4 regions of the Streptomyces sp. NPDC006174 genome follow, and region 4 is predicted to be linked to each of the others. Evidence: riboswitches for the same ligand, from Rfam matches in the RefSeq annotation. Region 4 holds a riboswitch; each other region holds the start of a gene.

Region 1 (2,897 bases), on a different contig from region 4:
TGGTCCGCGTACGGCGGCACCGCCTTCGCCGAGCGGGCCGACCTGGCCAGCCGTTCACAGCAGATCGCCGTCGCCGAGAAGGTCCTGGACGACAAGGGCCCGCAAGCGTGGCCGAGCTGCGCGGTGATCTCCGGCCTCGCGGTGGACGGCAGCCTGCCCGGTGTCGACCCCGGTACGGTCCCCTCCACCGACCCCACCAGCCCGACCACTCCCACGCCGGACCCGACGACCGCTCCGGCGGACGAAGTGGATGAAAAGGGCGGAGCGGAGGGTTCCGGCAAGACGGACTCCACCGGCAGGGCGGATGCGACGGACAAGGGTGAGAAGAACGGCGGCGGCGACGCACTGAACCCTTCCGCCGAGCCCTCCACGTCCCCGTCCGCCGGAAAGACCGGAACCCCCAGCTCTCCTGACGCCTCGCAGCCCTCCACCTCCACCCCCGACGCCTCGAAGGGCGCCGACCGCACCGGCGGCAAGCACCGGGGCGTTCCGGCCCCGGAGGAGACCGGCGCGGTGGGCCAGGAGGACGGTCCCCGCGAGTCCGGCCGGCACGCCTCACGCGGCGAGGGTGACGCGCGGGACGGCGGCGCGGTCGTCGACGGCGGCTACACCGTGCAGCCCGGCGACAACCTCTGGGCCATCGCCGACGCGCAGGAACTCCCGCAGGGCTGGACCGGCCTGTACGAGGCCAACAAGGACCTCCTCGGCTCCGACCCGGACCTGATCCTGCCCGGACAGAGCCTGGACCTCGGGCTGAACGAGGCCGGTCGGGAGACCGGCGAGCAGACCGGTCAGGCGGACGTCCAGGAGGGCTCCGAGGCGCCTGCCGCCAACTGATCGAATTCGGGAAAACACCCCGAAAACGCGGGTAGTTCAGAGGCCTATGTCCACTTATGCGTAAGTGAGACATGGGTCTCTTTGCTGCAACTGGCGTGTTGCGTCCGCCTGCTCGGCGTAGATCGCCTCCGACCTGCGGAAACGACCGGTCAGGGTGAGCAAGTAAGCGCCGATTGGGCCAGTATGTCCATCTTTGAATGTCGGGGTTGCCTGTGTTTACGGTCGGAACCGCTCGCACCGCGGGCCCCGTCGACCGTCACGCCGAATCCTGCCGTCGGTCGAAGGGAACAGACGCGTAAAGCGCCGTAGGCAGGAGCGGGGGACCCAGGTAGGCCGCCGGGTCCGTACAGCCTCTTCGAAGGGCAGTCCCTTCGAACTCGGGGACGTACGGGAACGGCTTGGGGTGAAGTCGCGCGCTAGGTCGCGCGACCGGGCAACTCATCAGCCCGAACCCGACAGCTCACCTCGTAGGCGTCGGTGAGGAGATCCGTTCCATGCTGCTGAACAGCAAGGGCAAGCACCGCCGCCCCTCGAAGACCGTCCGTCTCGCCACCCTCGCCGGTGTCGCCGGCGCCGCCGTGGCCGTCCCGCTGATGGGCGCGACCAACGCTTCCGCCGCCTCCGTCGAGACCTGGGACGCCGTCGCCCAGTGCGAGTCCGGCGGCAACTGGTCCATCAACACCGGCAACGGCTACTACGGCGGGCTGCAGTTCTCGCAGTCCAGCTGGGCCGCCGCCGGCGGTACGCAGTACGCCTCGCGCGCCGACCTGGCCTCCAAGGACCAGCAGATCGCCACCGCCGAGAAGCTCCTCGACATGCAGGGTCCGGGCGCCTGGGCCTGCGCCGGCGCCGGCGGCCTCACCAACGACGGTGTGGACCCGGGCGTGAGCACCGGCTCCGGCCAGTCCGCGAGCGAGCCCGAGCAGGCACAGCCCGAGCGCAAGGCCGAGCAGCCCACCACGCGCAGCGAGCAGCGCGAGGCTCCGAAGGCCGAGAGCTCCAAGAAGACCGTCACCACGCCGACCGGCGAGAAGGTCCAGAAGGGCGACGGCGAGTACAAGGTCAAGACCGGCGACACCCTGAGCAAGATCGCCGGCAAGGAAGGCGTCAAGGGCGGCTGGAGCAAGCTCTTCAAGCTCAACGACGACATCGTCAAGGACGCGAACCTGATCTTCCCGGGTCAGCAGCTCCACCTGAAGTAACAGCCGTCTCTCCTCCCCGGAGGGTGGGGGTCCGGCGGCACCCTCCCTCGCACGGCTCCCCGGCCCGGCGCGCTCTCCCCCCGTGCGCGCCGGGCCGGGGTCTTTTCCGTGCGAAGAACCCCTGCGGGCGAGGTGATGCGTTCACCTCTTGTCGCCAACACGTGTTACCAGTCAGTAGATTTCTAGAGATTTGTCCCGTGATGCTGACCCTTGGGTCCTTTTTCGTCCCAGGAGACGGGCGGTCGGCCGACTGACGCGGCCCGGCCGGTTAGGCTCGTGTCGCAAGGCCACAGTGACCCTGCACAACCAGCGTCATATCCCAGAAGGAGATGCCTCGTGCCGTCCATCGACGTCGTCGTAGCCAGGGAAATCCTCGACTCCCGGGGCAACCCCACGGTCGAGGTCGAGGTCGGCCTCGACGACGGCAGCACCGGCCGTGCTGCTGTTCCGTCCGGCGCCTCCACCGGTGCCTTCGAGGCCATCGAGCTTCGCGACGGTGACCCCAACCGCTACCTGGGCAAGGGCGTCGAGAAGGCCGTCCTCGCCGTCATCGAGCAGATCGGCCCGGAGCTCGTCGGGTACGACGCCACCGAGCAGCGCCTCATCGACCAGGCGATGTTCGACCTGGACGCCACCGAGAACAAGGCCTCGCTCGGCGCGAACGCCATCCTCGGTGTCTCGCTCGCCGTCGCGCACGCCGCCTCCGAGGCGTCCGACCTGCCGCTCTTCCGCTACCTCGGCGGCCCGAACGCGCACCTGCTGCCCGTTCCGATGATGAACATCCTGAACGGCGGTTCGCACGCCGACTCCAACGTGGACATCCAGGAGTTCATGATCGCGCCGATCGGTGCGGAGTCC
Region 2 (2,897 bases), on a different contig from region 4:
ACGCCGAAGAGGCCACCGACGCGCCCGAGGGAGCGGACAAGTGAGCGACGCCGCCGTGACTGGAGTAGCCATGGAGTACCACCCGCAGCCGACCCCGGGCACCGCCCGCCCGTGGGCCTTCCCCGCCCCCGAGCGCGGCGCCCTGCCCAACGGGCTGACCGTGCTGCGCTGTCACCGCCCCGGCCAGCAGGTCGTGGCCGTGGAGATCGTCCTGGACGCGCCGCTGGACGCCGAGCCCGAGGGCTTGGACGGCGTGGCCACGATCATGTCGCGCGCGCTCTCCGAAGGCACCGACAAGCACAGCGCCGAGGAGTTCGCCGCCGAGCTGGAGCGGTGCGGCGCCACCTTGGACGCACACGCCGACCACCCCGGCGTCCGCGTCTCCCTGGAGGTCCCGGCCTCCCGGCTGGCCAAGGCGCTCGGCCTGGTCGCCGAGGCCCTCCGCGCCCCGGCCTTCGCCGAGAGTGAGATCGAGCGGCTCGTCGGCAACCGCCTCGACGAGATCCCGCACGAGCAGGCCAACCCGTCCCGGCGCGCCGCCAAGCAGCTCTCCAAGGAGCTCTTCCCGGCCACCGCCCGGATGTCCCGTCCGCGCCTGGGCACCGAGGAGACCGTGCGGCGGATCGACGCCGCCGCCGTGCGCGCCTTCTTCGACGCCCACATCCGCCCGGCCACCGCGACGGCCGTCATCGTCGGCGACCTCACCGGCATCGACCTGGACGCCCTGCTCGCCGACACCCTCGGCGACTGGTCGGGCAACACGGCCCAGGCCCGCCCGGTCGCGCCGATCACCGCCGACGACGCCGGCCGCGTGGTCATCGTCGACCGTCCCGGCGCGGTTCAGACCCAGCTGCTGATCGGCCGCATCGGCGCCGACCGCCACGAGCGCGTCTGGCCGGCCCAGGTGCTCGGCACCTACTGCCTGGGCGGCACGCTCACCTCTCGTCTGGACCGGGTGCTGCGCGAGGAGAAGGGCTACACCTACGGCGTACGCGCCTTCGCCCAGGTCCTGCGCTCGACCGGGCCCGAATCGGGCGGCGCGGCGATGCTCGCCATCAGCGGTTCGGTGGACACCGAGTCCACCGGTCCGGCGCTGGAGGACCTCTGGAAGGTCCTGCGGACGCTGGCCGCCGAAGGGCTGACCGACGCCGAGCGCGAGACGGCTGTGCAGAACCTGGTGGGCGTGGCCCCGCTGAAGTTCGAGACGGCCGCCTCGGTCGCCGGCACGCTGGCCGACCAGGTCGAGCAGCACCTGCCCGACGACTACCAGGCCCAGCTGTACGCCCGCCTCGCCGAGACGGGCACCGTGGAGGCGACCGCGGCCGTGGTCAACGCCTTCCCGGTGGACCGGCTGGTCACGGTCCTCGTCGGCGACGCGGCACAGATCGCGGAGCCGGTGAAGGCGCTCGGCATCGGAGAGGTGACCGTCGTCAGCGGCTGACACACCGTCGGCACACCAGGACGGAGAGGACCCCGGCGAGGAGCGATAAGCCGGAGTCCTCTCCTTTGTCCATTTAGGGCCCTTTGTCACATCGTGATGAGGTAACTCCCTCTACGCCCTGTGGGATGCACGACAAATCCCCCTGTCCGTTTGGTGACGGACAGCCGCCTTGTCTAGCGTCGGCCCGGCTGTCCGTCACCCGTACGCCGCATCCGCGGCGCCGGGCAGCCATCGCCGAGTCCCCGTCAGGCGCGAGCCTGGGGAGCCGGGGACCCACACGTAGTCCCTGGGGTGAATCGGAACCCCGTGCCGCGAACCGGCGCGGAGCTCCGTAGGAGACCTTCCTGCTCCGAACCCGTCAGCTAACCCGGTAGGCGAGAAGGAAGGAAAGGATCAGCCCCTCCATGGCGTTCACCCGTGCCACCGGGAAGCACCGTGCCCCGAGCCGCCTCAAGCGCCACGGCGCCCATGTCGCCGGCGTCGCGGCCCTGACCACGACCGGTGTCCTCGGCACCCTGGCCTCTCCGGCCGTCGCGGCCGACTCCGAGACCCCGAAGGTCGCCGAGACCGGACTCACCCAGGCCATCGCCCTCGACGCCACGATCGCCGAGCAGATCGAGGCCCAGGCCCAGGCGCAGCACCGGCAGGCCGAAGCCGTCGCCAAGGCGAAGGCCGAGGCGGCCGCCGAAGCCAGGGCCAAGGCCGCGAAGGCCGAGGCGAAGGCGGAGGCCCAGCGCAAGGCCGAGGCCCGCGCCGAGGAGATCCGCGAGGAGAAGGCCCGGGCCGCCCGCGCCGCCGAGCGCGCCCGCCTCAACGCCTTCCACCTCCCGGTCGTCGGCTCGTCCGTCACCACCGGCTACAAGTCCGGCGGCGCGCTCTGGTCCTCCGGCAGCCATTCCGGCGTGGACTTCCGTGCCGCCTCCGGCAGCTCCGTCGTCGCGGTCGGCGCCGGTACGGTCGTCGAGGCCGGCTGGGGCGGCGCGTACGGCAACAACATCGTGCTCCGGATGACGGACGGCACGTACACCCAGTACGGCCACCTCTCCTCGATCGGCGTCTCCGTCGGCCGGAGCGTCACCTCCGGCCAGCAGATCGGCCTCTCCGGCTCCACCGGCAACTCCACCGGCCCGCACCTCCACTTCGAGGCCCGGACCACTCCGGAGTACGGCTCCGACATGGACCCGGTCGGCTACCTGCGCTCGCACGGCGTCAACGTCTGACCCGACCGCGCACCACCGCTCCTCCCGAAGGCCCCGGACTTCCCGCCGGGGCCTTCGTGCGTGCGCCGGGAATGCCCGGACCGATCCCTTCCGCTCCCGGCCTTCGGCCAGAAGATATCTATCAATTCAGGTCTGCCATCGGAAATTGCGGAAGATTGCCATAGAGTCACGGAACACGCGTCGGCCGCCCGCGTTTCGCGGGGATGAAGGCGGAGGTTCGGACATGCGCATTCCCG
Region 3 (2,897 bases), on a different contig from region 4:
TACCGGCCTGGGCCAGCCGGAGGGCTGCGACCGAGCCGCCGTATCCGGTGCCGATGATCAGCACCGGCACATGGGCGCCGGATCCGATCGGGGCCGCTGCGGCCCGGGGCGACGCCCAGACCGGCGTGGTGGGTCCGGCGAGCGCCGCGACACCAAGAAGAGAACCTGTTCCTGTGATGAATCTTCGACGGGAGACGCCTCCGGAAGCGCCTTGATGCAGCTTGATGTCTTTCATGTGACGCACCTCACTATCGACGAGTGCAACAGGTTCTACTGTCGATCGCGTGGTAAGTCACGAGAAACTTAGGGGTAACTTCCCGGTACGCCGAGAGGCCCCGGACCATGCGGTCCGGAGCCCCTCAAGCGTGAGCGCGTACGGGATCAGTAGGCGCCGAAGACGTTGTCGATCGAGCCGTACCGGTCGGCGGCATAGTTGCACGCGGCGGTGATGTTGGCGACCGGGTCGTAACTGTCGGTCGAGGTGCCGGGCACGTGGTAGGCCTGGAAGGTCGGGTCGATGACCTGGAGCAGCCCCTTGGACGGGGTGCCCTTCACCGCGTTGGAGTCCCAGTTGTTGATGGCGTTCGGGTTGCCGGAGGACTCGCGGATGATGTTGCGGTGGATGCCCTCGTAGCTGCCGGGAATGCCGTGCTGAGCCATGACCGCCAGCGACTCCCTGATCCAGCCATCGAGGTCGTCGGTGTACGTGGCGGGAGCGGCGGCCGGCGCGGCGGCGGGAGCGGCCGTGGTGCGCTCGGAGCGGTCGGCGCGCTCCGCCGTGGCCGTGCGCTCGGCGGAGGCCGTGGAAGCCTTACCGGCCTTGGCTTCTGACGAGGCGGCAGCCTTGGCGCCGATGGTCAGCGTGATACCCGGGTGAATAAGGTTCGGGTTCTCGCCGACGGCCTTCCGGTTGCCTTCGTACAGCTTCTTCCAGCCGCCGCTGACGGAATACTCGCGGGCGATCTTGGAAAGCGTTTCGCCGGATACCACGGAATGCTTGGCGGGCGCCGCCTTCGTCACGGAATTCACCTGGGCGGTCACGGAGACGGGAGCCACCGCCTTTTCCGCGGCGACGGAGTGCGCGGGAGCGGCGGAGGCGGTGGTGGCGCCGAGGACCGGGAGGGCCAGAACGGCTCCACCGGTGGTCACGGCGGCGATGCCACGGCTCAGCGAGACGGACTTGGGACGGCGGCGCTTACCCTGTGCGGGCATGGGGAATTTCCTCTCCGGCGCCTACGAGGTGAGCTGTCGGGTTCAGACGGGAGATGTCTGGCCGCATGATCATGCGACTTCACCCCTAGCCGTTCCGGGTACCGGATCGGCGGCTTACCTGGGTCCCCCGCTCCTGCCGTACGTGAGTGGGTTGCGGATTCCCGGACGGCGGCAGGATTCGGCGTTCCATCCGGATTGACCGTGACCGTAGGCGAAAAGCGCCGGACAGAACAAGCCCCGAATTCCGGATCATCCTTTTCCACATGATCGAATTCCGGAATTCCCGGTCACGCCCGTTCCGTCGCGGTGTCAACTTTCTTCGCACAGAAGGGAACCGAGGCCTCCACTTCTGCGTCCGCCCCCTTGGACGTGACGCTCACCACTTTGCGCGGAGGCGGCCGGAAAGGGCGTGTTCAAAATAGCCCAAGACCCTCAATAGCCCTTTTATGGAAGAGAAGGTTAAATAGCCAAAATCGCCCATACCGACCTGGAGAAACGGACTTAACGGGCGGTACCGTAGGCCGGGTCGGACGCCTCGCGGGGCCAGGGCTTACGGTGTGGGGTGGAGACTAGTAAGCCAACCCTTACTTCCGACGTACGCTGTACCTGCCCGCGTTCGCCCGCCTTAAGGATCACCACGCCATGACACGCCCCGTCCGCGTCGCCATTGTCGGAGCCGGCCCTGCCGGTATCTACGCTGCGGACGCGCTGCTCAAATCCGAGGTCTGCCAGGACCCGGGTGTCTCGATCGACCTGTTCGAGCGCATGCCCGCGCCCTTCGGCCTGATCCGGTACGGCGTGGCCCCCGACCACCCGCGGATCAAGGGCATCGTCAAGGCGCTGCACCAGGTGCTGGACAAGCCGCAGATCCGCCTCTTCGGCAACGTCAGCTACCCGAACGACATCGACCTCGACGACCTGCGCTCCTTCTACGACGCGGTGATCTTCTCCACCGGTGCCGAGGCCGACCGGGCCCTCGACATCCCGGGCATGGAGCTCGACGGCTCCTACGGCGCGGCCGAGTTCGTCTCCTGGTACGACGGCCACCCCGAGGTCCCGCGCACCTGGCCGCTCACCGCGGAGAAGGTCGCCGTCCTCGGCGTCGGCAACGTGGCGCTGGACGTGGCCCGCGTGCTGGCCAAGACGGCGGACGAGCTGCTGCCCACCGAGATCCCGGACAACGTGTACCAGGGCCTCAAGGCGAACAAGGCGCTGGAGGTGCATGTGTTCGGGCGGCGTGGCCCGGCGCAGGCCAAGTTCAGCCCGATGGAGCTGCGGGAGCTGGACCACTCCCCCAACATCGAGGTCATCGTCAACCCCGAGGACATCGAGTACGACGAGGGCTCCATCGCCACCCGGCGCGAGAACAAGCAGGCCAACATGGTCGCGCAGACGCTGGAGAACTGGGCGATCCGCGATGTCGGCGACCGCCCGCACAAGCTCTTCCTGCACTTCTTCGAGTCGCCGGTCGAGATCCTCGGCGAGGACGGCAAGGTCACCGCGCTGCGCACCGAGCGCACCGAGCTGGACGGCACCGGCAACGTCCGGGGCACCGGAAAGTTCACCGACTGGGACATGCAGAGCGTCTACCGGGCCGTCGGCTACTACTCGGAGGAGCTGCCCAAGCTCCCCTTCGACGTGGCCTCCGGCACCGTCCCGCACGAGGCGGGCCGCGTCATCGCCGG
Region 4 (2,897 bases):
CGCGCTCGGTATCGCCGGAGGACTGCTCATCCATACCGCGCTCGCCGTGGCCGGCCTCGCGGCGGTGCTGCTGACGATGCCGGTACTGTTCCGCACGGTCCAGCTGCTCGGCGGCGCGTACGTGCTCCACCTCGGGATCAGCGCGCTGTACGCGATCCGGCGCCGGGTCGCCGAGGAGAGCCGCACGCCGGACCAGGTGCCGTCTGAGGGGCCCGAGGCGTCCGGCGGCGGACCGGAACAGCCGGTACGCGAAGGGTTCGGGCGCGCGCTGCGGCAGGGCTTCCTGACCAACGCGCTCAATCCCAAGGCGCCGGTCCTCTTCCTCAGCCTGCTGCCGCAGTTCGTCCCGGCCGGGCAGCCGCCGCTGCCCAGGACCCTGCTGCTCGCCGCCCTGGTCGTCGCTCTCGCCCTGGTGTGGTTCCCGGCCCTCGCCCTGCTCGTGGACCGGCTGGGACGGTGGCTGCGCCGGCCGCGTACCGCCCGGGCGATCGAGGGCGGCAGCGGCGTGGCGCTCACCGGACTGGGACTGGCGCTGGTGGCCGGGCCCCTCCTGCGCTGAGGTGCGCAGAGGGGGCCCGTGCCGCCCGCGGAGGAGAAGAGTGCGGCCGCAAGGGAAGAGCGTCCGGTCGGTGGGTCAGCGGACCCGTCCGTACCAGACGCTCTTGGACCAGATTTTCGCCTTGCGGACCACGTCCCCGGATTTGGGGGAGTGCCAGATCTTGCCGCCTCCGGCGTAGATGCCCACGTGGTAGACGCTGCGCCCGGAATGGAAGAAGACCAGGTCACCGAGTTTGCGCTGCGACTTCGAGATATGGCGGGTCTTGTTGTACTGCTGCTGTGCGGTGCGGGGAAGTTTTTTCCCGGCCTTCTTGAACGAGTAGAGAGTCAGTCCCGAGCAGTCGAACCGGCTGGGACCTGCTGCTCCGTACTTGTAGGGAGCACCCTTCTTCGACGCGGCGATCTTGAGCGCCTTCGTCGAATGGGTGGCGGCCTCGGCGTCGTTGACGAGGCCGGGCGCCAGCATCGCGGACGTCACGGCGAAGGTGAGTACGGAAGCCGTACCGACCCGGGCGAACAGAGACGGGACATGAACCTGCGCAGACATGCGCAACCCTTCGTCAGCCGCCTGTGAAGGATGACCTGTCGGGTTCGGGCTGGCGAAGTTGCCCGGCCGCGCGATGCGGCTTCACCCCGAGGGCTTACCGGTCTCCCGGTCGGCCCGTTGTGCTCGGGTCCTCCACTCCTGCCGATCCACTCCTTGTCGACCAGTCATCCGGGAGGCGGCAGGACTCGGCGTCCACCCGGACCGCCCCGCCGCGGTGGCGGGGGCTTGTCGTCCCAGGGATCTTGACTCACGAAGTGCCGGATTTCCGAGCTGAAACGGCGATTTGTGAGTCTCCTCACCACTGATCCATTCAGGTGGACAGGAGGCATTCGCGCCCGCTGGCGAGCCCGGCGCACACCCTCGTACCAGCGACGAAAGGGTGGATTTCGAGTACGACCCGTGCGTCGAGCGCAAGTTGGGACGTCGCTCGCGCGGGTGATCGCCTACGCCGAACGAGCGAGGAAAATCGGTCGCGGAACCGGGCGTGTCGCACGCCAGGTCGACCGGCCCGCTCCCGTAATGCGCTCCCGGCGCGCGTGGCGGCTCAGTTCGGAGCCGGCGGCATGGTGACCCTGCCTGCCCGCCGCTCGCCGTCCAGCACCCGCAGGGCCCGCGCGAGCGTCGCCGCGTGGATCTGCCGCTCACCGCGCTCGTGCATCAGGGCCAGCGCGTCGCGCAGGGCCGCCGCTCCGGAGGCCAGGGCCTGCGCGGCCCGCAGTGCGCTGTAGGTGTCGCTGCCGCGCGCCGGGTTGATGCGTCCCACCTGGTCGAGGACCGCCAGGTAACAGTCGATGAACTCGCCCTCGGCGCGGGTCAGTGCGGGCAGCGGCGGGAACTTTGGCGGCTCCATCGGCGGGTCACCTCACGTCGTGCGGCGGCTGGGAGAGCGCGCGGTTCTCCACGACGTGGTCCACCAGCCCGTAGGCGCGAGCGGCCTCCGCGTCGAGGATGGTGTCGCGCTCGACGTCGGCGGTGACCCGCTCGGCGGTCCGGCCTGTGTGCCGGACCAGCATCTGAGTGAACAGCTCGCGGGTGCGCACCAGTTCGCGCGCGTGGATCTCCAGGTCGGACGGCTGGCCCCGCAGCGGCTCGGCCCGTGCGGGTCGCTCAATGACTACCCGCGCGCCGGGCAGAGCATGTCGCCGCCCGGGAGCTCCGGCGGCCAGCAGAGCGGCCGCGTAGGAGCCGGCCTGCCCGAGGCAGAAGGTCTCCACCTCGCACGTCAGGTACCGCATCGTGTCGTAGACCGCCGCCATCGCCGCGAACGAGCCGCCGGGACAGTTGATGTAGAGGGCCAGCGGCCGGTCCGGCTCCGCGTGCTCCAGGTACATGAGCTGCGCGATCAGATCGCTCGCCGCGGTGTCGTCGATCGGGCTTCCGAGGAGGACGATCCGCTCGGACAGGAGCTTGGAGTACGGGTCCTGGGTGCGGGTTCCGGTCGCGGTGCGCTCGGTGAACTCGGGAAGTACGTGACGGGCGTCGGGTCGGATCATGGCGGAGCCCCTCTCCTGGGCGCGTGACGGAACGCAAGGAGCAGCGCAGGTGCGGCCCTACGCTCACGCTCCGTCAAAAATGTACAGGACGTACAGAGGAGGAGAGGGGCTTCCGTGTTCGCGGGATCCAGGAGCGGGCGGTGGACTGCTACTCGCAGCCGACTCCGTCGCCGTCGCGGTCGAGGTGGGAGGCGTACCCGGGGTCGCCTTGTCTGATGGGCGCGGCCCCCGCGGCACGGACGGCCGTGCAGTTCTTGTAGTACGTGGAGCCGCCGGCGGAGTCGTCGTCCTCGTCGTAG

The links. Region 4 has a riboswitch for cyclic di-AMP ahead of ABZ267_RS25640 (C40 family peptidase). Riboswitches for the same ligand answer to the same signal wherever they lie in the genome.
Positions count from the first base shown of each region.
Region 1: linked by a shared signal. The riboswitch ahead of ABZ267_RS17350 (transglycosylase family protein) and the one ahead of ABZ267_RS25640 (C40 family peptidase) in region 4 are both predicted to bind cyclic di-AMP.
Region 2: linked by a shared signal. The riboswitch ahead of ABZ267_RS24680 (M23 family metallopeptidase) and the one ahead of ABZ267_RS25640 (C40 family peptidase) in region 4 are both predicted to bind cyclic di-AMP.
Region 3: linked by a shared signal. The riboswitch ahead of ABZ267_RS11440 (transglycosylase SLT domain-containing protein) and the one ahead of ABZ267_RS25640 (C40 family peptidase) in region 4 are both predicted to bind cyclic di-AMP.

Region 1 covers NZ_JBEXTJ010000007.1:95,854-98,750, reverse strand. Annotated here, with positions in the region: gene ABZ267_RS17355 (transglycosylase family protein) at 1-837, shown strand, start outside; cyclic di-AMP (ydaO/yuaA leader) riboswitch at 1,129-1,326, shown strand; gene ABZ267_RS17350 (transglycosylase family protein) at 1,332-2,039, shown strand; gene eno (phosphopyruvate hydratase) at 2,376-2,897, shown strand, end outside.
Region 2 covers NZ_JBEXTJ010000011.1:162,639-165,535, reverse strand. Annotated here, with positions in the region: gene ABZ267_RS24690 (pitrilysin family protein) at 1-44, shown strand, start outside; gene ABZ267_RS24685 (pitrilysin family protein) at 71-1,441, shown strand; cyclic di-AMP (ydaO/yuaA leader) riboswitch at 1,664-1,832, shown strand; gene ABZ267_RS24680 (M23 family metallopeptidase) at 1,846-2,661, shown strand; gene ABZ267_RS24675 (GntR family transcriptional regulator) at 2,885-2,897, shown strand, end outside.
Region 3 covers NZ_JBEXTJ010000004.1:305,256-308,152, reverse strand. Annotated here, with positions in the region: gene ABZ267_RS11445 (GMC oxidoreductase) at 1-235, opposite strand, end outside; gene ABZ267_RS11440 (transglycosylase SLT domain-containing protein) at 382-1,212, opposite strand; cyclic di-AMP (ydaO/yuaA leader) riboswitch at 1,216-1,406, opposite strand; gene ABZ267_RS11435 (FAD-dependent oxidoreductase) at 1,855-2,897, shown strand, end outside.
Region 4 covers NZ_JBEXTJ010000012.1:98,704-101,600, forward strand. Annotated here, with positions in the region: gene ABZ267_RS25635 (LysE family translocator) at 1-559, shown strand, start outside; gene ABZ267_RS25640 (C40 family peptidase) at 635-1,105, opposite strand; cyclic di-AMP (ydaO/yuaA leader) riboswitch at 1,109-1,296, opposite strand; gene ABZ267_RS25645 (hypothetical protein) at 1,650-1,955, opposite strand; gene ABZ267_RS25650 (ATP-dependent Clp protease proteolytic subunit) at 1,963-2,598, opposite strand; gene ABZ267_RS25655 (excalibur calcium-binding domain-containing protein) at 2,747-2,897, opposite strand, start outside.